3 regions of the Metabacillus sp. Hm71 genome follow, and region 1 is predicted to be linked to each of the others. Evidence: a T-box and tRNA genes for the amino acid it is inferred to sense, from the RefSeq annotation. Region 1 holds a T-box; the other regions hold tRNA genes.
What was found. A T-box is a leader RNA that pairs with one kind of tRNA and senses whether it is charged. The one in region 1 lies ahead of thrS (threonine--tRNA ligase), so its partner is inferred to be a tRNA-Thr.
Positions count from the first base shown of each region.

Region 2: it has a tRNA-Thr gene. The T-box ahead of thrS (threonine--tRNA ligase) is inferred to sense a tRNA for this amino acid. The anticodon was not compared.
Region 3: it has a tRNA-Thr gene. The T-box ahead of thrS (threonine--tRNA ligase) is inferred to sense a tRNA for this amino acid. The anticodon was not compared.

Region 1 is NZ_CM200278.1:2,990,143-3,000,342, forward strand. It holds gene ACSVDH_RS14505 (aldolase catalytic domain-containing protein) at 1-281, opposite strand, end outside; gene ACSVDH_RS14510 (NIPSNAP family protein) at 511-849, opposite strand; gene ACSVDH_RS14515 (DeoR family transcriptional regulator) at 1,180-1,746, shown strand; gene ACSVDH_RS14520 (PepSY-associated TM helix domain-containing protein) at 1,770-3,149, shown strand; gene ACSVDH_RS14525 (FixH family protein) at 3,163-3,633, shown strand; gene ACSVDH_RS14530 (UCP032817 domain-containing protein) at 3,723-4,703, opposite strand; gene ACSVDH_RS14535 (carbon-nitrogen hydrolase family protein) at 4,909-5,673, opposite strand; gene thrS (threonine--tRNA ligase) at 5,995-7,911, opposite strand; T-box leader at 7,964-8,188, opposite strand; T-box leader at 8,230-8,453, opposite strand; gene ACSVDH_RS14545 (VOC family protein) at 8,614-8,964, opposite strand; gene ACSVDH_RS14550 (RNA polymerase alpha subunit C-terminal domain-containing protein) at 9,166-9,456, opposite strand; gene ACSVDH_RS14555 (amino acid permease) at 9,747-10,200, opposite strand, start outside.
Region 2 is NZ_CM200278.1:4,420,376-4,430,575, reverse strand. It holds rRNA gene ACSVDH_RS21990 (23S ribosomal RNA) at 107-3,038, shown strand; rRNA gene rrf (5S ribosomal RNA) at 3,290-3,405, shown strand; tRNA gene ACSVDH_RS21980 (tRNA-Val) at 3,450-3,525, shown strand; tRNA gene ACSVDH_RS21975 (tRNA-Thr) at 3,677-3,752, shown strand; tRNA gene ACSVDH_RS21970 (tRNA-Lys) at 3,905-3,980, shown strand; tRNA gene ACSVDH_RS21965 (tRNA-Leu) at 3,994-4,079, shown strand; tRNA gene ACSVDH_RS21960 (tRNA-Gly) at 4,090-4,161, shown strand; tRNA gene ACSVDH_RS21955 (tRNA-Leu) at 4,172-4,260, shown strand; tRNA gene ACSVDH_RS21950 (tRNA-Arg) at 4,270-4,346, shown strand; tRNA gene ACSVDH_RS21945 (tRNA-Pro) at 4,453-4,529, shown strand; tRNA gene ACSVDH_RS21940 (tRNA-Ala) at 4,548-4,623, shown strand; tRNA gene ACSVDH_RS21935 (tRNA-Met) at 4,649-4,725, shown strand; tRNA gene ACSVDH_RS21930 (tRNA-Ile) at 4,730-4,806, shown strand; tRNA gene ACSVDH_RS21925 (tRNA-Ser) at 4,825-4,917, shown strand; tRNA gene ACSVDH_RS21920 (tRNA-Met) at 5,086-5,162, shown strand; tRNA gene ACSVDH_RS21915 (tRNA-Asp) at 5,167-5,243, shown strand; tRNA gene ACSVDH_RS21910 (tRNA-Phe) at 5,398-5,470, shown strand; tRNA gene ACSVDH_RS21905 (tRNA-His) at 5,500-5,575, shown strand; tRNA gene ACSVDH_RS21900 (tRNA-Gly) at 5,584-5,657, shown strand; tRNA gene ACSVDH_RS21895 (tRNA-Ile) at 5,664-5,740, shown strand; tRNA gene ACSVDH_RS21890 (tRNA-Asn) at 5,751-5,825, shown strand; tRNA gene ACSVDH_RS21885 (tRNA-Ser) at 5,829-5,919, shown strand; tRNA gene ACSVDH_RS21880 (tRNA-Glu) at 5,935-6,006, shown strand; gene glgB (1,4-alpha-glucan branching enzyme) at 6,598-8,559, shown strand; gene ACSVDH_RS21870 (glucose-1-phosphate adenylyltransferase) at 8,516-9,676, shown strand; gene ACSVDH_RS21865 (GlgC family sugar phosphate nucleotidyltransferase) at 9,854-10,200, shown strand, end outside.
Region 3 is NZ_CM200278.1:177,652-187,851, forward strand. It holds gene pdaB (polysaccharide deacetylase family sporulation protein PdaB) at 1-298, opposite strand, end outside; gene ACSVDH_RS00975 (hypothetical protein) at 387-593, shown strand; rRNA gene ACSVDH_RS00980 (16S ribosomal RNA) at 872-2,422, shown strand; rRNA gene ACSVDH_RS00985 (23S ribosomal RNA) at 2,657-5,588, shown strand; rRNA gene rrf (5S ribosomal RNA) at 5,808-5,923, shown strand; tRNA gene ACSVDH_RS00995 (tRNA-Asn) at 5,934-6,008, shown strand; tRNA gene ACSVDH_RS01000 (tRNA-Thr) at 6,011-6,083, shown strand; tRNA gene ACSVDH_RS01005 (tRNA-Glu) at 6,113-6,187, shown strand; tRNA gene ACSVDH_RS01010 (tRNA-Val) at 6,209-6,284, shown strand; tRNA gene ACSVDH_RS01015 (tRNA-Thr) at 6,289-6,361, shown strand; tRNA gene ACSVDH_RS01020 (tRNA-Tyr) at 6,377-6,460, shown strand; tRNA gene ACSVDH_RS01025 (tRNA-Gln) at 6,612-6,686, shown strand; tRNA gene ACSVDH_RS01030 (tRNA-Lys) at 6,690-6,762, shown strand; tRNA gene ACSVDH_RS01035 (tRNA-Gly) at 6,769-6,843, shown strand; tRNA gene ACSVDH_RS01040 (tRNA-Ala) at 6,859-6,934, shown strand; gene sigW (RNA polymerase sigma factor SigW) at 7,220-7,783, shown strand; gene ACSVDH_RS01050 (zf-HC2 domain-containing protein) at 7,797-8,408, shown strand; gene cdaA (diadenylate cyclase CdaA) at 8,589-9,410, shown strand; gene ACSVDH_RS01060 (CdaR family protein) at 9,403-10,200, shown strand, end outside.

The DNA of each region.
Region 1 (10,200 bases):
GGGTCGACACGACCAATGTCTACTAATGCGGACAGCTTTGTGAATTTTTTCTCCGTGATGACCTCTTCTTTCAAAAACTGATCATCTAAAAATCTCCACGGATTTGGTTCTTTTGCATTAAGAAGCCTTGGTGAATTTTTGTAGCCAATTTCCATATATTCAACACCAGCTTCACTTAAACCATTATATAAATCTTGAACAAATTTTACACTAAAATCCCAATTATTTACCAATCCGCCATCGCGAATCGTACAGTCAATAATATTCGTGCGATTTTCCATACTTATTACTTCCTCCTGATGTATGTACATATATCTTATAAATTTGACATAAAGGTAAGAAAGTGTCAACAGTTTTGCAAAATAATTAGGAATTGTGCGAAAATAGGATTTAAAAACCTATTATATATAATCCCTAAAGTTTAATATTCTATTCTAGTTAAGGTTTTGCGGAATTCCTATTTAGATTGTAAAAAGCTTGTCCTGTACCATTATTATGGTGAATAAAAACCTATCTTAAAGTTGACTTTAAGAATTCATTTCTAACCTCCAAAAAATACTCATTATACACATAATCTCTACCGCCATTTTTTTCATACCAATTCATTATTCGAGCGATGTGCTCTTTGTCACCTCTTACTTTGGCTTCAATTTCTTGATACTTCTCATAGCTATCGTACTCCCAAATGGCGAATATCTCAGTGGTTGTTTCATCATTAGGTATCATCCATCTACCAATTAATCGTGCACCGTATTTTAGTTGATTAGGTAAATTTGTTTCATTAAAATGGGCATTAAAAATTTCAATAAATTCATTTTTTACAATGTAAAACTTTCTCCTGTAAAACAAATTTCTCGCTCCCCCCTATTATATTAATAAAGTTTCAACTGTTTTCTTCCTTTCAAATATGTAAGGATCTTATATTAATTCTATAAAACACTATTGCTTCCTTTTTTTACTAATCATTAAAGGGTCTTGAAACTTAAAATCTCCATACGATATAAAACATGAAATAAAATGGAGATGAATAATTATTGTCCATATTGTTACGGTTCAACATTTTTTCACAAAATTTATCACTGAATTTCTTGTAAGTATTCCATAAGTAAAATAGTCTTAATGATAAGGGATTAAAGAGAAAGTTGGTTTCCCGAACTTTTAATAAATGGTGGGATAAAAATGTTGCCAATTGAAAGACAACAACAAATTTTAACATGGTTAGAACAAGAAGAGACATTGCGTGTTTCGGATATTAGTAAGAGGTTACAAGTGTCCGAAATGACGGTTTACCGAGATTTAAAACCTTTAATTGACCAGCAGAAAGTTTTGAAAACATCGAATGGATTTACTCTTATCGCGCAAAGCTATAATTCTTCTAATCATTGTACGTATTGTTATAAGAATGTAAATCCAAGGCTGTCTGTTCAATTGATAAAAAAGAATCAACATGTGGAGCAAGCTTGTTGTCCCCATTGTGGCCTGCTGCGATTTCAGGATATAGAGAATGAGGTTTCACAAATTATTTGCCATGATTTTTTAAAAGATACAACGATAAGTGCTAAAATTGCGACCTTTATTCTAAATGCAGATCTTGATTTGAATTGTTGTCAGCCACAAGTCATTGCCTTTGAATCGATGAAACATGCTAAGAAATTTCAGCTGGGTTTTGGCGGGGAAATATATGGGTTCAAGGAAGCTATTCAAGCTATCACATTAGAAATGCATAGCAAAAACTGCTGCGACTAAGAAATTGTAAGAGGTGAAAAGAAATGGAACCCGCAAAAATAGAAAATACAACACAAAGCTCAAAAAAATTAGCAAATAGAAATGGTCTTTATCAAACTGTATGGAGATGGCATTTTTATGCCGGCCTTATTTTCGCTCCGTTTCTTATGATCCTTGCAGTTACTGGTTCTATCTATTTATTTAAGCCGCAGATTGAACAAATTCTGTATCAAGACTACTACGAAGTGAATCAACAAGGAGAAAAAATCCCTGCCTCCCAACAAATTGAGGTAGTGAAAAATCGATATCCTGATGCAGTTGTCACAGCTTATCGTCCTGGAGAATATGCAACTCGTTCGAGTGAAGTAAGCATAACATCTAATAATGAGTCTCTTACTATCTTTATAGACCCCTATACAGGTAAATTAATTGGAGAATTAAATAATGAAGACAGAATCATGGATAAAATCGAAGAATTTCATGGTGAACTAATGGCTGGTACTCTAGGAGACAGAACTGTTGAATTAGCTGCCTGTTGGGCAATCGTACTAATTGTAACAGGTCTTTTCTTATGGTTTCCAAGAAAGAAGCAAAGTCTGTCAGGTGTTCTTTTTCCCAGATTTAAAAAAGGAAAAAAGATTCTTCGAAGAGACTTACACGCAGTACCAGCCTTTTGGATAACAGCTGGAATGTTGTTTCTAATCCTGACAGGATTACCTTGGTCAGGCTTTTGGGGCAGTAACTTTCAATCGTTAGCTACTAATTCTGGGGCAGGTTATCCCCCTTCCATATGGATCGGCAGTGCTCCAACATCCACGATTAAAACAAAAGATATTGCTGATGTTCCCTGGGCTGCAGAAAATTTAGATGTACCTAAGTCAGAAATTCAAGGGTTTATACCACTTTCCATTGATGATGTGGTTGCAATCGCCAATCGTGAAGGGATTCATCCAAGTTATACGGTTATTTTTCCGACTGAAAAAGAAGGTGTTTATACATTGTCCGCTTTTCCTCCAAAAGCACATGATGAAGCGACCATACATATTGATCAATACACAGGTGCGATTCTAGCTGATTATCGGTATGATCACTACGGTTTGGTTGGAAAAATAGTTGCTTTGGGAATCACCTTGCATAAAGGGACGCAATTTGGTTTTGTTAACCAACTCATTAGTCTCCTTATTTGTTTTGGCATTATGTTTGTGGCAGTTAGCGGCTTTTATTTATGGTGGAAACGAAAGCCAAAAAAAGGATTAGGTGCTCCAAAAGCTCCAAGTATGCTGAAAATGAAATACTTTCTAATCCTTCTAATAAGTTTAGGGATCTTGTTCCCATTGGTCGGTTTATCACTTATAGTTGTTTGGTTAATCGACTGGCTATTTATTCAAAGAATAGCGGTCATGAAAAAAATATTGAATGCATAAGGTGGATATTGCGGTGAAAAAGATGATATGTATGTACTTATTCTTTATGATTGGTCTCATGCTAAGTGCATGCTCACTAAAAGAAGATGTGGCTTTGCTTTACAAGCAAGAAACACCTCTTGAATCCGAAATCATTATACCTACATCTTTTTCAGATAACGAGAAGGAGATAATTAAGGTCATTCTTACCCAAGAAGGAAAAAGAGTAAATGACCCAGACTTTGTTCATTTTGAAATATGGAAACAAGACGGGTCTGTCCATTATTCTATGGAAGAAGCGAAGGAATTAGGAAACGGTACGTATAGTATTAGCAAAGATTTCGACAGTGAAGGTCTTTATTTTGTAAAAGTACATGCTAGTCAGAATGGTTCAATGATTATGCCTCAAAAACAGTTTATCGTAGGTGAACTTTCTAAAAGTGAATTAGAATACTTACAAAAAGGTGCACAAAAACAAAATGCCCCTCATGAACATCACCATTAAATGATAGAAATCCGGTTTTCATTTGAAGACCGGATGTTTGCTATAAGTGATACGCTTTATTACCCTTTTTTTGCACCTCAATGCTTTAACTAAGACGAACAACCTCCGCCACAGCTTGAGCAGGAGGAACCGCATCCACTATTTCCGCCGCCATCGCCTGAACCATCGCCGTGGTTATCCCCGGAACGATCAGAGGAAGCTGTACCGCAGAAAACGGCGTTGGAGCAACCGCTGGTATATTTTGCCACTTGAGTAAATGCATATACTTTCGCGCATTCCCAATAGTCATTAAAATAATAAAACGAGAAGAATACCATAACAAGTGACAAGGAAGTCATATCACCATATGTCTGTTGCTTTGTAAATGAGCCTTTTTTATCAACCTGATAGATCTTTTCCGCTTCATTTATTTGCTTCTTCATGCGATCGACTAAATATTCAGCCAGTCCTTTATTAACTTCGCTTTGACGAAAATACTTTTCCAACAAAGCTTCCTTACTATTTTCCTTAAATTCTTTTAAAATCTCATTAGATAACGGGTGATTGAAAAAACTCCCCCAAGTCTTCCAGCTAAATTCGGTAATTTGAAACAGCTGTGAGAAAACCCAGTCGAAAAATGCGCGATCCTGTGGTGCTGGATCGGGATTTGTGTTTGGAATATGATGAAGCATTTCCCCTAAAAATTGCTCTGAAAATGACTGATACTCTTTCGTAAAAAGGATCATTTCATGCCAGATTTCATCGACATCTTCACTAAACATAGGGGCTTTCTTTAGAATGTTAGCGACTAGGAAATACCTTTTTAATTCAAACAAAAGCCACTCAAACTCATCCTCGCTCCGTTGGGGATGCTCCTTAAGAAATCGCTGCTTAACTTGTTGAATATACTCATCGTCTAAAGCCATATTTAATTGATTAAGTAAAGGCTGGATTGGGACATGGTTTAATAGACCTAGATTTTCCGGTATATTCTCCTTAATTAATTTTGGCTGACCTTTTTTGATTGAAGCAATGATCCCAACTGTAATACCGGCCAACAGCAGGCCACCAAAAATAACACCAATAATCATTTCACTCCCCCTTTTTGAAAAATATATATGTTTTGGTAAAATTATACTACACTTTCAGTGTTATTTTAAGAGTTTTAGAGCTTTAGGCTAGTTTTAGATTGGGAATTTTTTAAAACTGGATTTTTGATATATTAATTGGGTAGCTATTATGAATTGGCTGTTTGTTAATATCTCTACTTCTATAAAACGCCACTTTCTAAAAAAATCATGATAGATATTCAACTTGAAATTTAGAAGATATTAAATCCATTTTTTCTACATCCCAATCAAAAGTTAGAATGGCCGATTTTACAGATTTATGCGACAGAAGCCGTTTCCCATTTTTAATGATTAGACTTTCTGCTTCCCAAAAAGTAACTGTTTCGTCCTCTCCTGTTCGATTACAGACAAATATAGGTAATCCAGTATCGATTGATCTCTGTTCCCACTCCCCATTTGGTCCATGTAAACCTGGTCCCCAAGAAGATGGAGCAACAATTATTTGTGCTCCTTTTACTAATAAGGTATTGGCAATCTTGTCCGTATAAGCATCTGCACATATCATAATTCCAAGTCTTATGCCTTCCAGTTTTATCGTTTCAATGATAGAGCCTGTATGGCACCAACCATCTGAAATAGTGGCGCTCTTCCTTTGTCTCCCTATTAATTCTCCTTTTCTATTTATCACAAATACTGAATTATATAGCTCCCCATCTTCAGATTTTTCAGGACAACCAATAAATACATTCGTATTTATTGACTTAACCAAATCACGAAAATGGTTCATCCATTCATCGGGCTGCCTTTTAATCCAGCTAGTACCAATTTTTTGAGAAAATTGCAACCCGCTAACAGCTAATTCTGGTGTTATAATCCACTCCACATTTTTTGCTGCCGCGAGTTTCACAGCTTTTTCAATTAAATGTTGATTATATTGAATATCCCCAGCAATAGGTAATAAATGCAGTAAAGCGACTCTTATTCTCTTCAACATAACTCCCCCTTTTGGCTATAAATGGTCACCCATAATTATCATCATATCACTATTCATTTTAAGACGAATTATTTTACCTAAACTTTTACAATACAGACCAAAATTCCTATATTAACTAATCGAGCATTAAACTTATGGTTTTGATCTTCGAATTGCCTCGCTTACTTCTCTTATTTCCAAGCAACTAAAAAAGAATCCTTCTTGTTATACTCCTCTTCAAAATAAAAATAGAGCGCTTATCCTTGTTCCGGGATAGCGCCCTTTCTGGAATAAATGTTACTTATCTTCAAGCTGCCGTTACAGAGACGAATCTTCTAATTAAATACTACGTTCTTTTATTTGCTGTTCTATTTTCTTTTTAAAATGTTCAAGGGGAACACTTTCCGATTGTTGTTCTCCGTATTTTCTTACATTTACTTCATGTTCTTTCACTTCATTGTCACCCAGCACCAGCATATAAGGGATTTTTTGCATCTGTGCTTCTCTTATTTTATACCCTAGCTTTTCGTTGCTATTGTCAATTATCACCCTTACTCCCAGTTGTTTCAGTTCGGATTGAATCTGTAAACAATAGTCCAAGTGCACCTGTGAGATCGGGATAATTTGCACTTGCACAGGTGCAAGCCAAACAGGAAAAGCACCTGCAAAATGTTCGATTAAGATACCACAGAAACGATCAATGGATCCAAAAATAGCACGATGGATGACCACAGGTCGAACCTTTTCGTTGTTTTCATTAATATAAGTTAAATCAAATTTTTCCGGCATTTGAAAATCAAGCTGGATTGTTGCACATTGATGGCTTCGTTTTAAGGCATCTTTAATATGGAAATCTATTTTCGGACCATAGAATGCCCCATCGCCTTCATTTACATGGTAATCAATTTCTAAATGTTTAAGTACATTCTTTAATGCTTCTTCAGATATTCCCCAAAATTTGTCATAACCTAATGAATTCTCTGGACGAGTGGAAAGCTCCACCGAATAGTCAAAGCCAAATGTACGATATACTTGGTCAATTAAAGAAAAGACCTGTTTAATTTCACTTTCAATTTGATCCTCTCGGACAAAAATATGGGCATCATCCTGGCAAAATGTACGGACCCGAAGCATTCCATTTAACGCACCACTGTATTCATGACGGTGAACCTGACCATATTCTGCTATTCGAACTGGTAAATCCCGATAAGAATAAAGGTCATTTTTAAAAATTAGCATATGCCCTGGGCAGTTCATTGGTTTGAGAGCGAAATGTTTCTGTTCGACTTTTGTGAAGTACATATTTTCATGGTAATGATCCCAATGGCCCGAATTCTCCCATAATTGTTGATTCATCATAAATGGAGTACGAACCTCAGCGTAACCAGCTTTGTTTTGAAGTTCACGAGAGAATTGTTCTAATTCATTTCGAACAATTTGTCCTTTTGGTAAATAAAACGGCATTCCTGGAGCTTCCTCAGAAAACATAAATAACTCCAATTGCTTTCCTAATTTCCGATGATCTCGATTTGCTGCTTTTTCTAAGAAATGTAGATATTCAGTTACATCCTTTTTCTTTTTAAATGCCACTCCATACACCCGTTGCAGCACTTCATTTTGACTATCACCTCGCCAATAAGCACCTGATACACGAGTTAATTTGACTGCTTTTATGAAGCCAGTGGATGGAAGATGTGGGCCGCGACAAAGATCAATAAATTCTCCCTGTTGATAAAGAGTAATTTTTTCATCTTTTGGAATATCCTTTAATATCTCTAACTTAAATGGTTCACCTTTTTCTTCAAATAATTTTTCGGCCTCTTGATAAGAAACTTCGATTCGTTCGATTTCTAAATTCTCGTTTATGATGTTTTCCATCTCTTTCTCAATGGCAAGTAAGTCGTTGGAAGTCAAACTGTGTTCCAGTTTCAAATCATAGTAAAATCCATCTTCAATGACTGGACCTATCCCAAGTTTTACATTGCCATAGAGCCTTTTAACAGCTTGTGCCAATACATGTGCGGATGAGTGCCTTAAAACTTGCAATCCTTCCTCTGAATCAAGAGATAATATCGAGACTTCCGCATCCTGTTCGATCTTGCAGCTTAAATCTACCACTTGTTTATTTACTTTCCCTGCAACTGCATGTTTGCTTAAACTTGAGCTAATGGAGTCTGCTATATTTTTCACTGTCATGCCTTTCGAAAATTCCTTTATTTTTCCGTCTGGAAATGTAACTTCAATTAATTTACTCATTATAATAAACACTCCTTTTTATGTAAAAAATAAAAAAAGCACTCATCCCTATGAAAGGGACGAGTGCGCCATACCCGTGGTTCCACCCAATTTCCCATAAGCAAAAAGAAAACTTACGGCTCTGGTGCTATAACGCAGCATAGACGGTATTGGATACTTATATTCCCCAATACAGCTCAAAGGCGGTAAATTATTTCCCTAAGCTAGGAAGGTCACAGCAACTCCTTCCCTCTCTGAAAACCGTAAAAATAATTCATGTCCTTTTCATCGCAATCATTTTATATGTGATTGTAAAAATAAAAAACGCACTCATCCCAATGAAGGGACGAGTGCGTAATACTCGTGGTTCCACCCAATTTCCCATAAGTTAAAAGAAAACTTACGGCTCTGGTGCTGTAACGCAGCATAGACGGTATTGGATACTTATGTTCCCCAATACAGCTCAAAGGTGGTAAGATACTTTCCTGTGTTAGGAAGATTTCAGCTATCCTTCCCTCTCTGGAAACCGTAAAAGTAACTCATGTCCTTATCAGCGCTTTTATAAATTCAAGCATTCATTTAAATTATTTTACATATTACAATAAATTTCCATAAATAGCAATACCTATTTTTTGTATTTTTAGGAAAACTTCTTACTTTCTATAAGAAAATAGTTGCTGTTGCAACCCTTGGAATTTAACCTAAGTAAATGTTGTAAAATGATTAACACTTGCACACCATTAAATGGTTTCCATAAGGGTCTTTGAAATTAAACCAATGGTTATGCTCAATTTCTGTTGTTAATTCAACATTCTTACTTTTCATATACTCATACGCTTGTTCGATATTGTTAGTGTTAAAATGAAAAAGTGGAGTGTTGAAAATAGTATCCTCTGAATAAATCTTGCTATCTAATACAATTCCTGTACCATTCATTGGTACAATATATAAATGACCAGATAGTATCTCACCATCTGCTATTAACCCTAATATGTCACAATACCATTCACGTGCCTCTTCAATATTCTTTACAGGAATAAAAATTGTTCCGATTTTATTTAATATAGGGTTCATAAACTACCTCCATAAATAAATTTCAAGTATATATATTAATTCGCTTTTAGTTTTTATATTCCCTTCTTGTCAAGCATCACTGCACTTTTTAAGAAAAATCCCCAGCTTCATATCGAAGTAAAGTGTGCTCAACAATAGAAAAAGCACAAATCTTGCTGCAGAATTGTGCTTTTTCTATTGTTGAGGATTGTAAAGTTTTGGTTATGATTTAAATGATAGTTCCTTTTCTTCTAATGAAGCTTTAAGTGTAGGTAGAGAAGCAGGTCCTATCCCATGAAATTTTAAAATTTCTTTTTCGCTGTAATCTGACAGTTTTTCCAATGTAGTAATTCCTTCATGTATCAATGCGTTTCTAGCAGGTGAAGAAAGTTTTGAAAGAAATCCACTGTCCGGCTTACGTTCTTGCTCACACGTAGGGCAGCTTGGACAGTCAGTACTTTTATAATATTTGTGTCCTTTGTTACATATCCTTAAATTCTTTTGATTAGTCATCTAAATACACCTCATAAAATTGGTATGTTATTTACTTCTTATTCTTTAAATGCATCGATTCTTTTCTCTTCAAAGTAACTTTTCTTCTTCGAAGCTTCCTGCTAGTAAGGATACCGGATTCGGAATTAAGAATTCAACCATAACGCCATAACACTTAATGGAAAGTGCTTCAGTACGAATCTCAATTTCATAATTAAGTTGTCTAAATTAGTTTAAAAAACGGTAAACTTGCAAAAAAAGTAAAGAAAAGACACCACTTCAGGTGGGGTCTCTTTTCATAAATAGGTAAATTATGCTGCTTGTCTTCTTTCAATACGTGAACGTACTCTAAAGTAAGATACTGTAATGAATAAGTAAATGACGATTGTAATCGTCGTTACCATGATAGATGTAGTAGCTATTACACCAATTAATATAGCAATCAGCGCCAATAATGCGAACCAAGTCGTGTAAGGATAAAAGCGGACTTTATAGCTGCCTTGCTGTGTCTGATTTGTGCGAGATTTCAAATGTGCTATCGCAATAATAATCCATATACAAAGAACCGTATATCCAAGAGAACCCATTAAGTAATTAAACGTATTACTCCCGGCAAATACAGAAATAAGCACTCCTGCATACAGTGATGATGTACATGCTAATATCGCATAAACAGGCACCTGCTTTTTCGACACTTTTGCAAATAGTTTTGGCATCCGACCATCCGCCGCTTGTGTGTAAAGAACACGTGACGATGCATATAGC
Region 2 (10,200 bases), 1.4 Mb from region 1:
AAGTTCGAGGCGACGAGTGGTCGAGGAGCGGAGTGTACGGTTTTGGTACATGAGCACCGCAGAACTCGAAGTCAACGAAGAAATTCGACGCTTATCGTTTGTCGAAGGTTAAGTTGTTAAGGGCGCACGGTGGATGCCTTGGCACTAGGAGCCGATGAAGGACGGTACTAACACCGATATGCTTCGGGGAGCTGTAAGTAAGCTTTGATCCGGAGATTTCCGAATGGGGAAACCCACTGTTCGTAATGGAACAGTATCTTTACCTGAATCCATAGGGTAATGAAGGCAGACCCGGGGAACTGAAACATCTAAGTACCCGGAGGAAGAGAAAGCAAACGCGATTTCCTGAGTAGCGGCGAGCGAAACGGAAGAAGCCCAAACCAAGAGGCTTGCCTCTTGGGGTTGTAGGACACTCTATTAGGAGTTACAAAGGAACGGGGTAAATGAAGCGGTCTGGAAAGGCCCGTCATAGAAGGTAACAACCCTGTAGTTGAAACTTCGTTCCCTCCAGAGTGGATCCTGAGTACGGCGGGACACGTGAAATCCCGTCGGAAGCAGGGAGGACCATCTCCCAAGGCTAAATACTCCCTAGTGACCGATAGTGAACCAGTACCGTGAGGGAAAGGTGAAAAGCACCCCGGAAGGGGAGTGAAAGAGATCCTGAAACCGTGTGCCTACAAGTAGTCAAAGCCCGTTAATGGGTAATGGCGTGCCTTTTGTAGAATGAACCGGCGAGTTACGATCCCGTGCAAGGTTAAGTTGAAGAGACGGAGCCGCAGCGAAAGCGAGTCTTAAATAGGGCGAATGAGTACGTGGTCGTAGACCCGAAACCAGGTGATCTACCCATGTCCAGGGTGAAGTTCAGGTAACACTGAATGGAGGCCCGAACCCACGCACGTTGAAAAGTGCGGGGATGAGGTGTGGGTAGCGGAGAAATTCCAATCGAACTTGGAGATAGCTGGTTCTCTCCGAAATAGCTTTAGGGCTAGCCTTGAATTAAGAGTCTTGGAGGTAGAGCACTGATTGGACTAGGGGCCCCCATCGGGTTACCGAATTCAGTCAAACTCCGAATGCCAAAGACTTATGTTCAGGAGTCAGACTGCGAGTGATAAGATCCGTAGTCAAGAGGGAAACAGCCCAGACCACCAGCTAAGGTCCCAAAGTATACGTTAAGTGGAAAAGGATGTGGAGTTGCTTAGACAACCAGGATGTTGGCTTAGAAGCAGCCACCATTTAAAGAGTGCGTAATAGCTCACTGGTCGAGTGACTCTGCGCCGAAAATGTACCGGGGCTAAACGTATCACCGAAGCTGTGGACTGTTCTTTTAGAACAGTGGTAGGAGAGCGTTCTAAGGGCTGTGAAGCTAGACCGTAAGGACTAGTGGAGCGCTTAGAAGTGAGAATGCCGGTATGAGTAGCGAAAGAGGGGTGAGAATCCCCTCCACCGAATGCCTAAGGTTTCCTGAGGAAGGCTCGTCCGCTCAGGGTTAGTCGGGACCTAAGCCGAGGCCGAAAGGCGTAGGCGATGGCCAACAGGTTGAAATTCCTGTACCACCTCCTCACCGTTTGAGCAATGGGGGGACGCAGAAGGATAGGGTAAGCGCGCTGTTGGATTAGCGCGTCCAAGCAGTTAGGCTGACAACGAGGCAAATCCCGTTGTCACATAAGCTGAGCTGTGATGGCGAGGGAACTATAGTACCGAAGTTCCTGATTCCACACTGCCAAGAAAAGCCTCTAGCGAGGTGTGAGGTGCCCGTACCGCAAACCGACACAGGTAGGCGAGGAGAGAATCCTAAGGTGAGCGAGAGAACTCTCGTTAAGGAACTCGGCAAAATGACCCCGTAACTTCGGGAGAAGGGGTGCTTTTTAGGGTGAATAGCCCGGAAAAGCCGCAGTGAATAGGCCCAGGCGACTGTTTAGCAAAAACACAGGTCTCTGCGAAGCCGCAAGGCGAAGTATAGGGGCTGACGCCTGCCCGGTGCTGGAAGGTTAAGGGGAGAGGTTAGCGCAAGCGAAGCTTTGAACTGAAGCCCCAGTAAACGGCGGCCGTAACTATAACGGTCCTAAGGTAGCGAAATTCCTTGTCGGGTAAGTTCCGACCCGCACGAAAGGCGTAACGATCTGGGCACTGTCTCAACGAGAGACTCGGTGAAATTATAGTACCTGTGAAGATGCAGGTTACCCGCGACAGGACGGAAAGACCCCGTGGAGCTTTACTGTAGCCTGATATTGAATTTTGGTACAGCTTGTACAGGATAGGTAGGAGCCTGAGAAGCCGGAGCGCCAGCTTCGGTGGAGGCGTCGGTGGGATACTACCCTGGCTGTATTGAAATTCTAACCCGCGGCCCTTATCGGGCCGGGAGACAGTGTCAGGTGGGCAGTTTGACTGGGGCGGTCGCCTCCTAAAATGTAACGGAGGCGCCCAAAGGTTCCCTCAGAATGGTTGGAAATCATTCGCAGAGTGTAAAGGCACAAGGGAGCTTGACTGCGAGACCTACAAGTCGAGCAGGGACGAAAGTCGGGCTTAGTGATCCGGTGGTTCCGCATGGAAGGGCCATCGCTCAACGGATAAAAGCTACCCCGGGGATAACAGGCTTATCTCCCCCAAGAGTCCACATCGACGGGGAGGTTTGGCACCTCGATGTCGGCTCATCGCATCCTGGGGCTGTAGTCGGTCCCAAGGGTTGGGCTGTTCGCCCATTAAAGCGGTACGCGAGCTGGGTTCAGAACGTCGTGAGACAGTTCGGTCCCTATCCGTCGTGGGCGCAGGAAATTTGAGAGGAGCTGTCCTTAGTACGAGAGGACCGGGATGGACGCACCGCTGGTGTACCAGTTGTCTTGCCAAAGGCATAGCTGGGTAGCTATGTGCGGAAGGGATAAGTGCTGAAAGCATCTAAGCATGAAGCCCCCCTCAAGATGAGATTTCCCTGTTACTTTGTAACGTAAGATCCCTGAAAGATGATCAGGTTGATAGGTCAGAGGTGGAAGCGCGGTGACGTGTGGAGCTGACTGATACTAATCGATCGAGGACTTAACCTATTAGAAAAGCTGAAGAAGTCCGCTAAAATCCATTGGGAACCCGCGCGACCCTCGCAGAAGTCGTACTTTGACTTCGCCCGAGAGAGTAAAATTACCGTAGGATTTGGCTTCTGTAGCTGGACAACGTAGAAAAGCGTAAGCTCAGTAATTGAATTGTAAAATCGTTATCTAGTTTTGAAGGAATATAAAGTTTTTATAAAAAACACTTGAAATATTCTTCTGAAATAGTATAATAATTCTTGTCGCTAATGTCTGGTGATGATGGCGAAGAGGTCACACCCGTTCCCATGCCGAACACGGAAGTTAAGCTCTTCAGCGCCGATGGTAGTTGGGGGTTTCCCCCTGTGAGAGTAGGACATTGCCAGGCAGTAACAAGATATTAAAACGCATACACTTTTGTATGTTTGATTTGGAGGATTAGCTCAGCTGGGAGAGCACCTGCCTTACAAGCAGGGGGTCGGCGGTTCGATCCCGTCATCCTCCACCATTTTGCCGGTGTAGCTCAATTGGTAGAGCACGATCGAACAAGCTTCGAAGCTGTGCTTCAGCACACAAATCGAGCTGCTTCTTGATTAATCTTCCTGAGATTTGGGTGACTGTTAGGTAAGAATGACTATATATTACACAATACTAAATACGCCGGTGTAGCTCAATTGGTAGAGCAACTGACTTGTAATCAGTAGGTTGGGGGTTCAAGTCCTCTCGCCGGCACCACTTATTGTTTCAAAAAAATAAGAGCCATTAGCTCAGTTGGTAGAGCACGAATGAATAAGCTGCGAAGCATTAACTTCAGCGCACAAATTGAGCCGCTTCTTGAATAAGCTTTCTGAAATTTGGGCGTCAAACCTATGAGTGTTTTGAAACAAGAGCCATTAGCTCAGTTGGTAGAGCATCTGACTTTTAATCAGAGGGTCGAAGGTTCGAGTCCTTCATGGCTCACCATTTTACACACCGTGCGGGTGTGGCGGAATTGGCAGACGCGCTAGACTTAGGATCTAGTGTCCTTGTGACGTGGGGGTTCAAGTCCCTTCACCCGCACCATCTAAATCATGCGGAAGTAGTTCAGTGGTAGAACACCACCTTGCCAAGGTGGGGGTCGCGGGTTCGAATCCCGTCTTCCGCTCTTTATAAGTGCCGGGGTGGCGGAACTGGCAGACGCACAGGACTTAAAATCCTGCGGTAGGTGACTACCGTACCGGTTCGATTCCGGTCCTCGGCACCAGTTAGACTTGCGCCCGTAGCTCAATTGGATAGAGCGTTTGACTACGGATCAAAAGGTTAGGGGTTCGACTCCTCTCGGGCGCGCCATTTCTAGAAGTGAGAAATCGGAAGTCAGAAGTTAGATTAAAGGCTTTGCTTCGAAGCAGTACTTAAAGATCTCTGACCTCTCACATCATACCTCTGATATCTAGTACGGGAAGTAGCTCAGCTTGGTAGAGCACTTGGTTTGGGACCAAGGGGTCGCAGGTTCGAATCCTGTCTTCCCGACCATCTCTTATAATTGTTTTTGGGGCCTTAGCTCAGCTGGGAGAGCGCCTGCTTTGCACGCAGGAGGTCAGCGGTTCGATCCCGCTAGGCTCCACCATAAATTCAACTTAAACTTCTATTTTGGCGGTGTAGCTCAGCTGGCTAGAGCGTACGGTTCATACCCGTGAGGTCGTGGGTTCGATTCCCTCCGCCGCTACCATTTTGGACCTTTAGCTCAGTTGGTTAGAGCAGACGGCTCATAACCGTCCGGTCGTAGGTTCGAGTCCTACAAGGTCCACCATTTTAAAAAAAGTATTACGGAGGAATACCCAAGTCCGGCTGAAGGGATCGGTCTTGAAAACCGACAGGGGTGTCAAAGCCCGCGGGGGTTCGAATCCCCCTTCCTCCTCCATATTATATTTAATATTATCGTCGCGGGGTGGAGCACGAACGAATATGCTTCACTGAATAATCATCAGCGTACCGATTGAGCTGCTTCTTGAATCAGCATCCTGAAATCGGGACGGTCTCTATTAGGCAATATCTAAGAGCATAGATAAACTTTAATTTATATTATCGTCGCGGGGTGGAGCAGTCTGGTAGCTCGTCGGGCTCATAACCCGAAGGTCGCAGGTTCAAATCCTGCCTCCGCAACCAAAATGGTCCGGTAGTTCAGTTGGTTAGAATGCCTGCCTGTCACGCAGGAGGTCGCGGGTTCGAGTCCCGTCCGGACCGCCATTTTAAAATTCCTAATCTAGAGTAAAAGGGTTTCAATAAGCGAGAAGGTCGAGGAAGCGACTGAGGGAGCACCGGAGCGTATGTTAATACGTGAGGATGTGAGCGATGGAGCTGACGAAGAGATTCGAAGCTTAGTGGAAGCCGTAAACTAAATGGCTCGGTAGCTCAGTCGGTAGAGCAATGGACTGAAAATCCATGTGTCGGCGGTTCGATTCCGTCCCGAGCCACCTTTTAAAAAGTTGATATATTTTATGTGGCGGCTGTGGCGAAGTGGTTAACGCATCGGATTGTGGTTCCGACATTCGTGGGTTCGATTCCCATCAGCCGCCCCATTTTACTTGCGGGTGTAGTTTAGTGGTAAAACCTCAGCCTTCCAAGCTGATGATGAGGGTTCGATTCCCTTCACCCGCTCCAGAAAGTGGGCCTATAGCTCAGCTGGTTAGAGCGCACGCCTGATAAGCGTGAGGTCGATGGTTCAAGTCCATTTAGGCCCACCATACATTTTATTCCGCAGTAGCTCAGTGGTAGAGCTATCGGCTGTTAACCGATCGGTCGCAGGTTCGAATCCTGCCTGCGGAGCCATATGGGGAAGTACTCAAGTGGCTGAAGAGGCGCCCCTGCTAAGGGTGTAGGTCGCGTAAGCGGCGCGAGGGTTCAAATCCCTCCTTCTCCGCCATATAACAAACATAATGGCCCGTTGGTCAAGCGGTTAAGACACCGCCCTTTCACGGCGGTAACACGGGTTCGAATCCCGTACGGGTCATCAAAAAAACACTGCATTCCTGCAGTGTTTTTTTCTATACATATTGATTTTGATCTTAACAAGTGGTAAAGCCACCATTAATGGAACCCTCACATTATTTAGGCAATGCTTATTTGTTGACGTTTGTCCTTAAAAAGGCTTATAGTTATTTTAATAAAAATAAATGAATTCCTTTTACTATGTTTTTGACATTTTCAATTCAGCTTTGTTTATTTATTCAACCAGCAAAGATCATCCTTCAATAGGATATTCATGAATCAATTTCCTTCTTTTTTTCTTCAAAAGAACTTTCAACAAATTCCTACAAAAAGTCGAATTTAATGTTTTATTACTATAATAAATAGTGGTTTGACTTGTCCATAATCCTAGTTATTTAAACGCTTTCATTAAATCAAATTATATTATTTCAATTTCAAAAACATCTTTTTAATTCTTAAGTATTTCTACGGTTTTAGGGCAGTTCCTTTCCTTTTTTCTTTCTTTTTCTTATATTTTAAAAGTATAACATTCACCCTCAACTTCAAAGGTTTTGTTGGATTATGTCGTAAAAAAGTAGCGGTTACATTGCAGGTATCTACTAGTAAGTCTTGAATGTTTAGCATAGAGATATTAAGAGAAAGGGTGACATATGTGACTCTCACTTGTCCAACAGACTATGATATTCATTTATTTCATGAGGGACAGTCATTTGAAAGCTATGGTTTTTTAGGTGCACATACACAAGAACTGAATGGGGTTATAGGTACAAATTTCTGTGTTTGGGCACCACATGCAAGACAGGTAAATGTTGTTGGTGATTTTAACGAGTGGAATGGTCAAAATCATCAAATGGAAAGGATTAATGAGGAGGGGATATGGGGCTTATTTATTCCGCAATTAGAAGCAGGGGAAATATATAAGTATGAAATTGTGACAGCTAATGGAGAGACTTTGTTAAAAGCAGATCCATACGCTTTTTTTTCAGAAGTAAGACCAAATACGGCATCTGTTGTTTATGATTTATCTGGCTATGTTTGGAAGGATCAAAAATGGAAGAAAAAGAAGCGACTTAAGCAGCCATATGATCGACCAATGGCGATTTACGAAGTTCATTTAGGTACATGGAAAGTAAAAGAAGATGGAGAGTTGTACAGCTACAAAGAATTAATAGAGGAACTAATACCATATGTAATAGATCATGGGTTTACTCATATTGAGTTGCTGCCAGTTATCGAACATCCATATGATCGTTCTTGGGGCTATCAGGGAACGGGCTATTTCTCTGCAACAAGTAGATTTGGGACACCTCACGAGCTAATGGAATTTATTGATGCATGCCATCAAGAAAATATCGGTGTCATTATTGATTGGGTGCCGGGACATTTTTGTAAGGACTCCCATGGACTTTATATGTTTGATGGTGAGCCTACATATGAATACAAAACTGAAAAAGATCGAGAAAATTGGGATTGGGGAACAGCAAACTTTGATCTTGGCAAACCAGAGGTTCAAAGCTTTTTGATTTCAAATGCGATATTTTGGATGGAACATTTTCACGTAGATGGATTCAGAGTTGATGCAGTTGCAAATATGCTTTACTGGCCAAATTCACATGAATTAGTGGAGAATCCTTACGCAGTTAGCTTTTTAAGAAAATTAAATGAAGCTGTTTTTGCAAAAGATCCTGATATTTTAATGATTGCTGAAGATTCAACTGATTGGCCGATGGTAACCGCTCCTACCTCGTCAGGTGGTCTAGGCTTTAACTACAAATGGAATATGGGCTGGATGAATGACATTCTTACCTATATGGAGACTTCTCCAGAACATAGGAATGAACTCCACCATAAAGTAACATTCTCCCTTTTATATGCTTTTTCGGAAAATTTCATTTTACCATTCTCTCATGATGAAGTTGTTCATGGGAAGAAATCCTTACTAAATAAAATGCCAGGTGACTACTGGCAAAAGTTTGCCCAATTAAGGCTGCTTTTTGGATATATGATGGCACACCCTGGAAAGAAGCTGCTTTTCATGGGTGGAGAATTTGGTCAATTTGATGAATGGAAGGACTTGGAACAGCTCGATTGGATGCTTGAAGATTATGAAATGCATAACAAAATGCGCGTATATTTTAAATATTTGATGAACATTTATCAAAAACAAAAGCCATTATATGAATTAGATCATTCAGAAGAGGGCTTTGAGTGGATTGATGTTGATAATAAAGATCAAAGCATTTTTTCGTTTATTCGTAAGAGTCAAAAAGAAAATGACTTCCTTGTTATTATTTGTAATTTTAAGCCTGACGTTTACCATGAATATAAGGTTGGAGTACCGGTTGATACGGAATATGTTGAAATTTTAAATAGTGATGCAGCTGAATTTGGCGGTTCAGATCAAATAAATCGAAAGAATCTCAAGGCAATTGAAGGCGAATACCATGGAAGACCATACCATGTTTCGATGACGATTCCACCATATGGTGCAGTTATTTTACGAGCAGTAAAAAAAAGAGGGGAGAATAAAAATGGGAAGAAAAAAGTGCGTCGCAATGTTATTAGCAGGAGGTAAAGGAAGTAGATTAAGCTCCCTTACAAAAAATTTAGCGAAACCAGCAGTACCATTTGGGGGGAAATACCGAATAATAGATTTCACCTTAAGCAATTGTACAAATTCTAGCATTGACACCGTAGGAGTTCTTACACAATATCAGCCGCTTGTGTTAAATTCATATATCGGCATAGGCAGTGTTTGGGATTTGGATCGTAAAAATGGGGGGGTAACTGTTCTGCCTCCTTATACAGAATCCTCTGAGATGAAATGGTATAAAGGAACAGCAAGTGCCATCTATCAAAATATTAATTATATAAAGCAATATGATCCAGAATATGTCCTTATCTTATCAGGAGATCATATTTACAAAATGGATTATTCAGAAATGCTAGACTACCATATTAAAAAGAATGCAGATGCTTCTATATCTGTTATTGAAGTACCGTGGGATGAAGCAAGTCGTTTTGGCATCATGAATACCAATGAAAAAATGCAGGTTGTTGAATTTGAAGAAAAACCTGCTAAGCCGAAAAATAACCTGGCCTCAATGGGCATCTACATCTTTAAATGGTCTGTTTTAAAGGAATATCTAGAAATGGATGAACGGAACGAACATTCAAGTCATGATTTCGGAAAAGATATTATTCCTTTATTACTAGATGAGAATTTAAATGTTGTTGCTTATCCATTTAAAGGTTATTGGAAAGATGTAGGTACAGTAAAAAGCCTTTGGGAAGCGAATATGGATCTCTTAAATGAAGACTCCAAATTAAATTTATTTGATCGAGATTGGAAAATTTACACGGTTAATTCAAACCATCCACCTCAATTTATTGCAGATAATGCGGTTGTAAAGGATTCCTTTGTCAATGATGGCTGTGTGATTATGGGCAATGTGGACCATTCCGTTTTATTTCAGGGTGTATCAGTAGGTAAGAATAGTGAAATCAAAAATTCCGTGTTAATGCCAGATGCAATAATTGGTGAAAATGTTTATATCGAAAATGCGATCGTCCCTAGTGGAATCGAAATTCCTAATGGTACAATTATTTGCCCTGATTCTGGAGAAATTCTACTTGTTACGGAAGAAATTATTACAGAACTTTCCACAATTGTTGATAGCAAAATAATCTAATAGAAAAAAATAAGAGAAAACACTTCAAGAATGGAAATATTACTATCACAGTTTGGAACTGGGACGGTGGAGACGCACTTGTTGTCTACCCTTATAGGTACTTAAATGATTTACAATCTAAATCGTTAGACATCATCGTTATCCATCAGTCCTTGTTCACAAAAGGGGAGATTGGAAATGAATCAAAAGATGCTAGGTATTATTGATGCGACAACTTATAAACCGGAAATTGAAGATTTAACATTACATCGTTCATTGGCTGCGGTCCCATTCGCTAGTCGTTATCGCTTAATCGATTTTGTCCTATCAAATATGGTGAATTCTGAGATTGAAAGTGTAGCGATTTTTCCAAAGTATCAATATCGGTCATTAATGGATCATCTTGGTTCGGGGAAACAATGGGACTTAAACCGTAAAAAAGATGGTTTATTCTTTTTCCCGTCTCCTCATTTACATAATGAGTATGATGAGTTTGGATCATTTCGTCAGTTTTCCGATCATATTGATTTCTTTTTAAGAAGCAC
Region 3 (10,200 bases), 2.8 Mb from region 1:
GGTGTCTCTCAGCCCAGGAAGCAGAGAGGAAAAAGGTGGCATTATTAATATTATGCTTCTTTAACGTATCAAGAATTGGTTCTGCTTTTACATCTCCCCAGCTAATATCAAAGGTTAAAGCAATTTCGTTATTTTTCGTTTCTCCCCGGTAAATAGCTTTCGGTCCATCTGAAGTGGAGAAAACAGGGAAATTCAATATATTTTCTACATATAAAATCCCTGCTGTAAAGAAAGCTGCCATAATAATCAAAGCTAGTTGTTTAATTTTTTTCATATGAATGATATGAAATTGATTCATAATGGTCCTCCTCGTCCTACTTACTCTTGAGACAAGTTTATGCTTAGTCCCAGATGAAAATGATTAGAAATGAAGGAAATTAGAAATAATGAAAAACAAATACTTTTGGAGGAAGGAAATGCTGTATTATTTATTTAATGATAAAGAAAGGATGCAACTAGAGGATCTTCTTATAAATGAAATCAATGTTGTAAAAGAGTTATTGGGTAAAGATGAAGCGAGCGAGATAAAGATAAGGGCATTAAAGGAAAGAAACGAACTTTTGTTAAGATTACTTAATAAGATTTCAAATTGATTAATAAAATTGAGATTTATTATTGACCATATTAAATTTACATGTTATATTAATTTTCGTCGCTTACGAGCGATCCCATTATTAACAACAATGAAAAAATATTATAAAAAAGATGTTGACGATCGAGTTGTTAAATGGTATATTAAGAAAGTCGCTTCTAGACGAAACGACATGATAATGATCTTTGAAAACTAAACAAAACCAAGCGTGCCAACGTTAATTTCGATTAACAAACAACGTACTAAAATAGTACATTTATTATGAGCTATATCAACTCTTTATTGGAGAGTTTGATCCTGGCTCAGGACGAACGCTGGCGGCGTGCCTAATACATGCAAGTCGAGCGAATCTGAGGGAGCTTGCTCCCAATGATTAGCGGCGGACGGGTGAGTAACACGTGGGTAACCTGCCTGTAAGATTGGGATAACTCCGGGAAACCGGAGCTAATACCGGATAACATTTCGAACCGCATGGTTCGAAATTGAAAGGTGGCTTTTGCTACCACTTACAGATGGACCCGCGGCGCATTAGCTAGTTGGTGAGGTAACGGCTCACCAAGGCAACGATGCGTAGCCGACCTGAGAGGGTGATCGGCCACACTGGGACTGAGACACGGCCCAGACTCCTACGGGAGGCAGCAGTAGGGAATCTTCCGCAATGGACGAAAGTCTGACGGAGCAACGCCGCGTGAGCGAAGAAGGCCTTCGGGTCGTAAAGCTCTGTTGTTAGGGAAGAACAAGTACCGTTCAAATAGGGCGGTACCTTGACGGTACCTAACCAGAAAGCCACGGCTAACTACGTGCCAGCAGCCGCGGTAATACGTAGGTGGCAAGCGTTGTCCGGAATTATTGGGCGTAAAGCGCGCGCAGGCGGTTTCTTAAGTCTGATGTGAAAGCCCACGGCTCAACCGTGGAGGGTCATTGGAAACTGGGGAACTTGAGTGCAGAAGAGGAGAGTGGAATTCCACGTGTAGCGGTGAAATGCGTAGAGATGTGGAGGAACACCAGTGGCGAAGGCGACTCTCTGGTCTGTAACTGACGCTGAGGCGCGAAAGCGTGGGGAGCGAACAGGATTAGATACCCTGGTAGTCCACGCCGTAAACGATGAGTGCTAAGTGTTAGAGGGTTTCCGCCCTTTAGTGCTGCAGCAAACGCATTAAGCACTCCGCCTGGGGAGTACGGTCGCAAGACTGAAACTCAAAGGAATTGACGGGGGCCCGCACAAGCGGTGGAGCATGTGGTTTAATTCGAAGCAACGCGAAGAACCTTACCAGGTCTTGACATCCTTCGCTACTTCTAGAGATAGAAGGTTCCCCTTCGGGGGACGAAGTGACAGGTGGTGCATGGTTGTCGTCAGCTCGTGTCGTGAGATGTTGGGTTAAGTCCCGCAACGAGCGCAACCCTTGATCTTAGTTGCCAGCATTCAGTTGGGCACTCTAAGGTGACTGCCGGTGACAAACCGGAGGAAGGTGGGGATGACGTCAAATCATCATGCCCCTTATGACCTGGGCTACACACGTGCTACAATGGATGGTACAAAGGGCTGCAAGACCGCGAGGTCAAGCCAATCCCATAAAACCATTCTCAGTTCGGATTGCAGGCTGCAACTCGCCTGCATGAAGCCGGAATCGCTAGTAATCGCGGATCAGCATGCCGCGGTGAATACGTTCCCGGGCCTTGTACACACCGCCCGTCACACCACGAGAGTTTGTAACACCCGAAGTCGGTGGGGTAACCGCAAGGAGCCAGCCGCCTAAGGTGGGACAGATGATTGGGGTGAAGTCGTAACAAGGTAGCCGTATCGGAAGGTGCGGCTGGATCACCTCCTTTCTAAGGAAAATGAGGCTCGCTTGGTTTTTGTTTAGTTTTGAGAGATCATTTACGATCTTTCATTATATGTAAGAAAAAGACATAGGAGTTTAAATGCTTATAGCATTTGTGCATCCTGTGCTTTATGTTCCTTGAAAACTAGATAACGATAACAATTCAAGTAATTCACTGAGTTTAAACGCTTATTTTTAGTGATTCTCTTAATAATTAGTAAATGACATCTTCGATGTCAAAGGTTAAGTTGTTAAGGGCGCACGGTGGATGCCTTGGCACTAGGAGCCGATGAAGGACGGTACTAACACCGATATGCTTCGGGGAGCTGTAAGTAAGCTTTGATCCGGAGATTTCCGAATGGGGAAACCCACTGTTCGTAATGGAACAGTATCTTTACCTGAATCCATAGGGTAATGAAGGCAGACCCGGGGAACTGAAACATCTAAGTACCCGGAGGAAGAGAAAGCAAACGCGATTTCCTGAGTAGCGGCGAGCGAAACGGAAGAAGCCCAAACCAAGAGGCTTGCCTCTTGGGGTTGTAGGACACTCTATTAGGAGTTACAAAGGAACGGGGTAAATGAAGCGGTCTGGAAAGGCCCGTCATAGAAGGTAACAACCCTGTAGTTGAAACTTCGTTCCCTCCAGAGTGGATCCTGAGTACGGCGGGACACGTGAAATCCCGTCGGAAGCAGGGAGGACCATCTCCCAAGGCTAAATACTCCCTAGTGACCGATAGTGAACCAGTACCGTGAGGGAAAGGTGAAAAGCACCCCGGAAGGGGAGTGAAAGAGATCCTGAAACCGTGTGCCTACAAGTAGTCAAAGCCCGTTAATGGGTAATGGCGTGCCTTTTGTAGAATGAACCGGCGAGTTACGATCCCGTGCAAGGTTAAGTTGAAGAGACGGAGCCGCAGCGAAAGCGAGTCTTAAATAGGGCGAATGAGTACGTGGTCGTAGACCCGAAACCAGGTGATCTACCCATGTCCAGGGTGAAGTTCAGGTAACACTGAATGGAGGCCCGAACCCACGCACGTTGAAAAGTGCGGGGATGAGGTGTGGGTAGCGGAGAAATTCCAATCGAACTTGGAGATAGCTGGTTCTCTCCGAAATAGCTTTAGGGCTAGCCTTGAATTAAGAGTCTTGGAGGTAGAGCACTGATTGGACTAGGGGCCCCCATCGGGTTACCGAATTCAGTCAAACTCCGAATGCCAAAGACTTATGTTCAGGAGTCAGACTGCGAGTGATAAGATCCGTAGTCAAGAGGGAAACAGCCCAGACCACCAGCTAAGGTCCCAAAGTATACGTTAAGTGGAAAAGGATGTGGAGTTGCTTAGACAACCAGGATGTTGGCTTAGAAGCAGCCACCATTTAAAGAGTGCGTAATAGCTCACTGGTCGAGTGACTCTGCGCCGAAAATGTACCGGGGCTAAACGTATCACCGAAGCTGTGGACTGTTCTTTTAGAACAGTGGTAGGAGAGCGTTCTAAGGGCTGTGAAGCTAGACCGTAAGGACTAGTGGAGCGCTTAGAAGTGAGAATGCCGGTATGAGTAGCGAAAGAGGGGTGAGAATCCCCTCCACCGAATGCCTAAGGTTTCCTGAGGAAGGCTCGTCCGCTCAGGGTTAGTCGGGACCTAAGCCGAGGCCGAAAGGCGTAGGCGATGGCCAACAGGTTGAAATTCCTGTACCACCTCCTCACCGTTTGAGCAATGGGGGGACGCAGAAGGATAGGGTAAGCGCGCTGTTGGATTAGCGCGTCCAAGCAGTTAGGCTGACAACGAGGCAAATCCCGTTGTCACATAAGCTGAGCTGTGATGGCGAGGGAACTATAGTACCGAAGTTCCTGATTCCACACTGCCAAGAAAAGCCTCTAGCGAGGTGTGAGGTGCCCGTACCGCAAACCGACACAGGTAGGCGAGGAGAGAATCCTAAGGTGAGCGAGAGAACTCTCGTTAAGGAACTCGGCAAAATGACCCCGTAACTTCGGGAGAAGGGGTGCTTTTTAGGGTGAATAGCCCGGAAAAGCCGCAGTGAATAGGCCCAGGCGACTGTTTAGCAAAAACACAGGTCTCTGCGAAGCCGCAAGGCGAAGTATAGGGGCTGACGCCTGCCCGGTGCTGGAAGGTTAAGGGGAGAGGTTAGCGCAAGCGAAGCTTTGAACTGAAGCCCCAGTAAACGGCGGCCGTAACTATAACGGTCCTAAGGTAGCGAAATTCCTTGTCGGGTAAGTTCCGACCCGCACGAAAGGCGTAACGATCTGGGCACTGTCTCAACGAGAGACTCGGTGAAATTATAGTACCTGTGAAGATGCAGGTTACCCGCGACAGGACGGAAAGACCCCGTGGAGCTTTACTGTAGCCTGATATTGAATTTTGGTACAGCTTGTACAGGATAGGTAGGAGCCTGAGAAGCCGGAGCGCCAGCTTCGGTGGAGGCGTCGGTGGGATACTACCCTGGCTGTATTGAAATTCTAACCCGCGGCCCTTATCGGGCCGGGAGACAGTGTCAGGTGGGCAGTTTGACTGGGGCGGTCGCCTCCTAAAATGTAACGGAGGCGCCCAAAGGTTCCCTCAGAATGGTTGGAAATCATTCGCAGAGTGTAAAGGCACAAGGGAGCTTGACTGCGAGACCTACAAGTCGAGCAGGGACGAAAGTCGGGCTTAGTGATCCGGTGGTTCCGCATGGAAGGGCCATCGCTCAACGGATAAAAGCTACCCCGGGGATAACAGGCTTATCTCCCCCAAGAGTCCACATCGACGGGGAGGTTTGGCACCTCGATGTCGGCTCATCGCATCCTGGGGCTGTAGTCGGTCCCAAGGGTTGGGCTGTTCGCCCATTAAAGCGGTACGCGAGCTGGGTTCAGAACGTCGTGAGACAGTTCGGTCCCTATCCGTCGTGGGCGCAGGAAATTTGAGAGGAGCTGTCCTTAGTACGAGAGGACCGGGATGGACGCACCGCTGGTGTACCAGTTGTCTTGCCAAAGGCATAGCTGGGTAGCTATGTGCGGAAGGGATAAGTGCTGAAAGCATCTAAGCATGAAGCCCCCCTCAAGATGAGATTTCCCTGTTACTTTGTAACGTAAGATCCCTGAAAGATGATCAGGTTGATAGGTCAGAGGTGGAAGCGCGGTGACGTGTGGAGCTGACTGATACTAATCGATCGAGGACTTAACCTATTTAATGCGTTAAACAAAGTGAATTGAATTATACATCGTTATCTAGTTTTGAAGGAATATAGTATTCCTAATAACTTTATACAAAGTTAGAGGGTTTCGAGGAACAAACAGTTCAAGGAATCGATTGAGGAGACACCGGAGCGTACAGCCGTACGTGAGGATGTTGACGATTGAGATGACGCAGAAATGTGAAGTTCATCGGAAGCCGTAAACCATTTGTCTGGTGGCGATAGCGAAGAGGTCACACCCGTTCCCATGCCGAACACGGAAGTTAAGCTCTTCAGCGCCGATGGTAGTTGGGGGACTCCCCCTGTGAGAGTAGGACGTTGCCAGGCTTGTTGTTAATCCGCAGTAGCTCAGTGGTAGAGCTATCGGCTGTTAACCGATCGGTCGCAGGTTCGAATCCTGCCTGCGGAGCCAATGCTTCCATAGCTCAGTTGGTAGAGCACTTCCATGGTAAGGAAGAGGTCACCGGTTCGAGCCCGGTTGGAAGCTTAATATTCAAAAAAGAAAAATGCCTTAATGGCCCGTTGGTCAAGCGGTTAAGACACCGCCCTTTCACGGCGGTAACACGGGTTCGAATCCCGTACGGGTCACCATTTATTTTTATACATAATCTTGGAGGATTAGCTCAGCTGGGAGAGCACCTGCCTTACAAGCAGGGGGTCGGCGGTTCGATCCCGTCATCCTCCACCATTACGCCGGTGTAGCTCAATTGGTAGAGCAACTGACTTGTAATCAGTAGGTTGGGGGTTCAAGTCCTCTCGCCGGCACTGTTTTATAAATATGGAGGGGTAGCGAAGTGGCTAAACGCGGCGGACTGTAAATCCGCTCCTTAGGGTTCGGCAGTTCGAATCTGCCCCCCTCCACCATTTACATATAAAATGCAGATAAACGAAGGGAAAATGGAACTCCATTTCATCATTTGTTTATCTTTGATTTTGTTTAGAGAGTTTAGTGTGAATATTTCACTAAATAATGTTAATAATAAAGTATCTAATGAACTAACAAGTAAATTTCTATTGGGCTATAGCCAAGCGGTAAGGCAACGGACTTTGACTCCGTCATGCGTTGGTTCGAATCCAGCTAGCCCAGCCATTAGAGCCATTAGCTCAGTTGGTAGAGCATCTGACTTTTAATCAGAGGGTCGAAGGTTCGAGTCCTTCATGGCTCATCATTTGCGGAAGTAGTTCAGTGGTAGAACACCACCTTGCCAAGGTGGGGGTCGCGGGTTCGAATCCCGTCTTCCGCTCCATAGATTTTTATAATTGGGGCCTTAGCTCAGCTGGGAGAGCGCCTGCTTTGCACGCAGGAGGTCAGCGGTTCGATCCCGCTAGGCTCCACCAATACAATATATCAATAAAATGACACAACCATGGACGATTGTTTATGGTTTTTTTTTATTTTCTTTATTTTTAGTACAATTCACTTAAAATTAGCCCTTTCGTTTGTTACTTTTTGACTAATATGAAGATAAATCTTTCTTTTCATTTTCTATTTAAAAACAAATTAATAAAAATTCCCTACTCATCTCCAAAATTTGTTAAAATATTTTTATGTGCAATAAATGAAACCTTATGAAATGCTAATACGTATATAAAGAGACCCGCAGAGTGCGGAGGTATGTGAAAATGGAAACAATAGTAAAGAAGCGGATAAAACAGGTTAAAAAGGGCGATCAAAATGCATTTGCTGAAATCGTGGATTTGTATAAGGATAAGATCTATCAATTATGTTATCGTATGCTGGGAAACGCACATGAAGCAGAAGATATCGCACAGGAAGCCTTCATACGGGCGTATGTTAATATCCATACGTATGATATGAATAAAAAGTTTTCAACATGGTTATATCGAATCGCAACGAATCTTTCGATTGACCGTATACGGAAAAAGAAGCCGGATTATTACCTTGATGCAGAGGTTTCGGGAACAGATGGATTAACCATGTATTCTCAAATTGCTGCAGAGGCAGCTTTGCCTGAGGAAGAGCTGGAAACCATGGAGCTTCAGCAGACAATTCAAGCTGAAATTTTAAAGCTGCCCGATAAATATCGAACGGTTATTGTCTTAAAGTATATAGATGAGCTATCATTAATAGAAATAAGTGAAATCCTTGATATTCCGATAGGTACTGTTAAAACCAGGATTCACAGGGGGAGAGAAGCCCTCCGAAAGCAATTAAGGCATTTATAATGAGGTGAGAAATATGAGCTGTTCTTCTGAAATTGTGCAGCTTTTGCATAAATATTTGGATCATGAACTAACAAGTGATGAAGAAAAACAGGTGAAAGACCATCTTCATACATGCAAGGAGTGCTTTCAACATTTTCATGAACTAGAAAAAGCTATCGCACTAGTCCAAAGTACATCCCATATTGAAGCTCCTAAAGATTTCACACAAGCCGTTATGAATAGACTTCCAAAAGAAAAGCGAACTGTTTCTTGGAATCGTTGGATGAAGGGTCACCCACTATTAGCAGCGGCATCTTTATTTGTTCTTCTTATGGCAGGAAGTTTATTTTCTGCATGGAATGAAGATCAGCAATTTAGTGTCTCAAAGCACTCAGACTTAGTTGTAGAGAACAGTAAGGTCACTGTACCGAAGGGAGAAGTTATAAAAGGAGATGTCACTGTTAAAAACGGAACATTAGTGATTGAGGGTACAATTGAAGGAAATGTCACTGTCATTAATGGAGAGAAATACCTCGCATCTGCAGGCCAAGTGACCGGCGAGATAGAGGAAGTGGATCAGATGTTTGAGTGGTTATGGTACCATATAAAAAACCTCTCTCAGGATGTTGTCAGTGTTTTTGATTAAACATAAGGTCATCATTATGGTGGCCTTTTTACATTTCTATTCAAGAAATGATATAATACTATCGTTATTAGAATCCTTTATTTCAGTTTAGTTTAGTAAGGGGAAAAACTTCGCTGATGATAAAAATTAAATAAACGAGATTTTACCTATAAAAGAGTGAAATACATGGAGGACGAGTGAATGGGATATGAGGATATACCAATATTGCATTACCTCGGCATAGCTGTTGATATTCTCCTTGTTTGGTATGTTATCTATAAATTGATTATGGTCATAAGGGGAACAAAGGCAGTACAGCTATTAAAAGGAATTACAGTGATAATTGTAGTCCGCATGTTAAGCCAATATCTAGGTTTAAACACCTTGCAGTGGTTAATGGACCAAGCCTTAACATGGGGGTTTTTAGCCATTATTATCATTTTCCAGCCAGAGCTGCGCAGAGCCTTAGAACAGCTAGGAAGAGGACGTTTATTTTCTAGAGGCAGTCTGCCTGGAGAGGACGATCCTGAAATAACCGTTGAGGCAATTGTAAAGGCAACAGACTATATGGCAAAGCGTCGCATTGGTGCGTTAATGTCCATAGAAAAAGAAACAGGCATGAGTGATTACATAGAAACGGGAATAGCCTTAAATTCGATGATTTCTTCTGAATTATTAATCAATATCTTTATCCCGAATACACCGCTTCATGATGGAGCGGTTATTATCCAAAAGAATCAAATTGCTGCAGCCGCTTGCTATCTGCCTCTCTCAGAAAGCCCGTTTATTTCTAAGGAGCTCGGGACGCGGCATAGGGCAGCATTAGGGATAAGTGAGGTTACAGACAGTTTAACCATTATCGTGTCTGAAGAGACTGGAAGTGTCTCTGTAGCACGAAATAGTGAGCTTTATCGAAACTTGACTCAAGATGAACTAAGAGAGATTCTTCAAAAAGAGTTAATGGTTGCATCAAAACCTGCTTCCTCAAACCGCTGGCAATGGAGGGGAAAAAATAATGGATAAGCTAATGAATAACCATTGGGTAATGAGGGTTATTGCTTTATTCATGGCCTTAATGTTATATGCTTCAGTCAATATTGAATCAGGCAATACAGTTAATAATAATTCATCATCTCCTTTGTCCTTTTCGCCTGATGCAGACAAGACGACTGTCACAGATGTCCCTGTTACAACATATTTTGATCAAGAAAACCTTGTTGTTACAGGTGTTCCTGAATCAGTTGAAGTGAATTTAGAAGGAGCAACAGGCACCTTAACGAAGGCGAGTAAGCTTAGGGATTTTGAAGTATATGCAGACTTATCGAAGTTATCAATTGGAACTCATAAAGTGAAGCTAGGCATAAAAAATCTTTCTGAGGACCTGGAGGCAAAAATTGACCCTTCTGTTATTGATGTATCAATTGAAGAGAAGGTGACGAAGGATTTTCAAGTAGAAGTCGATTTTTTGAATGAAGATAAGCTTGAAGAAGGCTATACACCCGACCAGCCAATTGTCAATCCAAACAGCGTTCGGGTGACAGCATCAAAAGAAGTCATTGAGCAAATTTCAAGTGTAAAAGCAGTCGTAAACTTAGAAGATGCAGAAGAAACCGTTAATGAGGAATCACGAATTACGATCTATGACAGTGATGGAAATGTCATACCTGTAGAAGTAGAACCGACCGTTGTTGATGTAACAGTTCCTATTAAAAGCCCAAGTAAAGTATTGCCATTTAAAATTGTCAGGGAAGGTGAGCTTGAAAAAGGCTTAAGTATTTCAAGCATCGAACCGGAACCTAAGGAAGTTACCGTT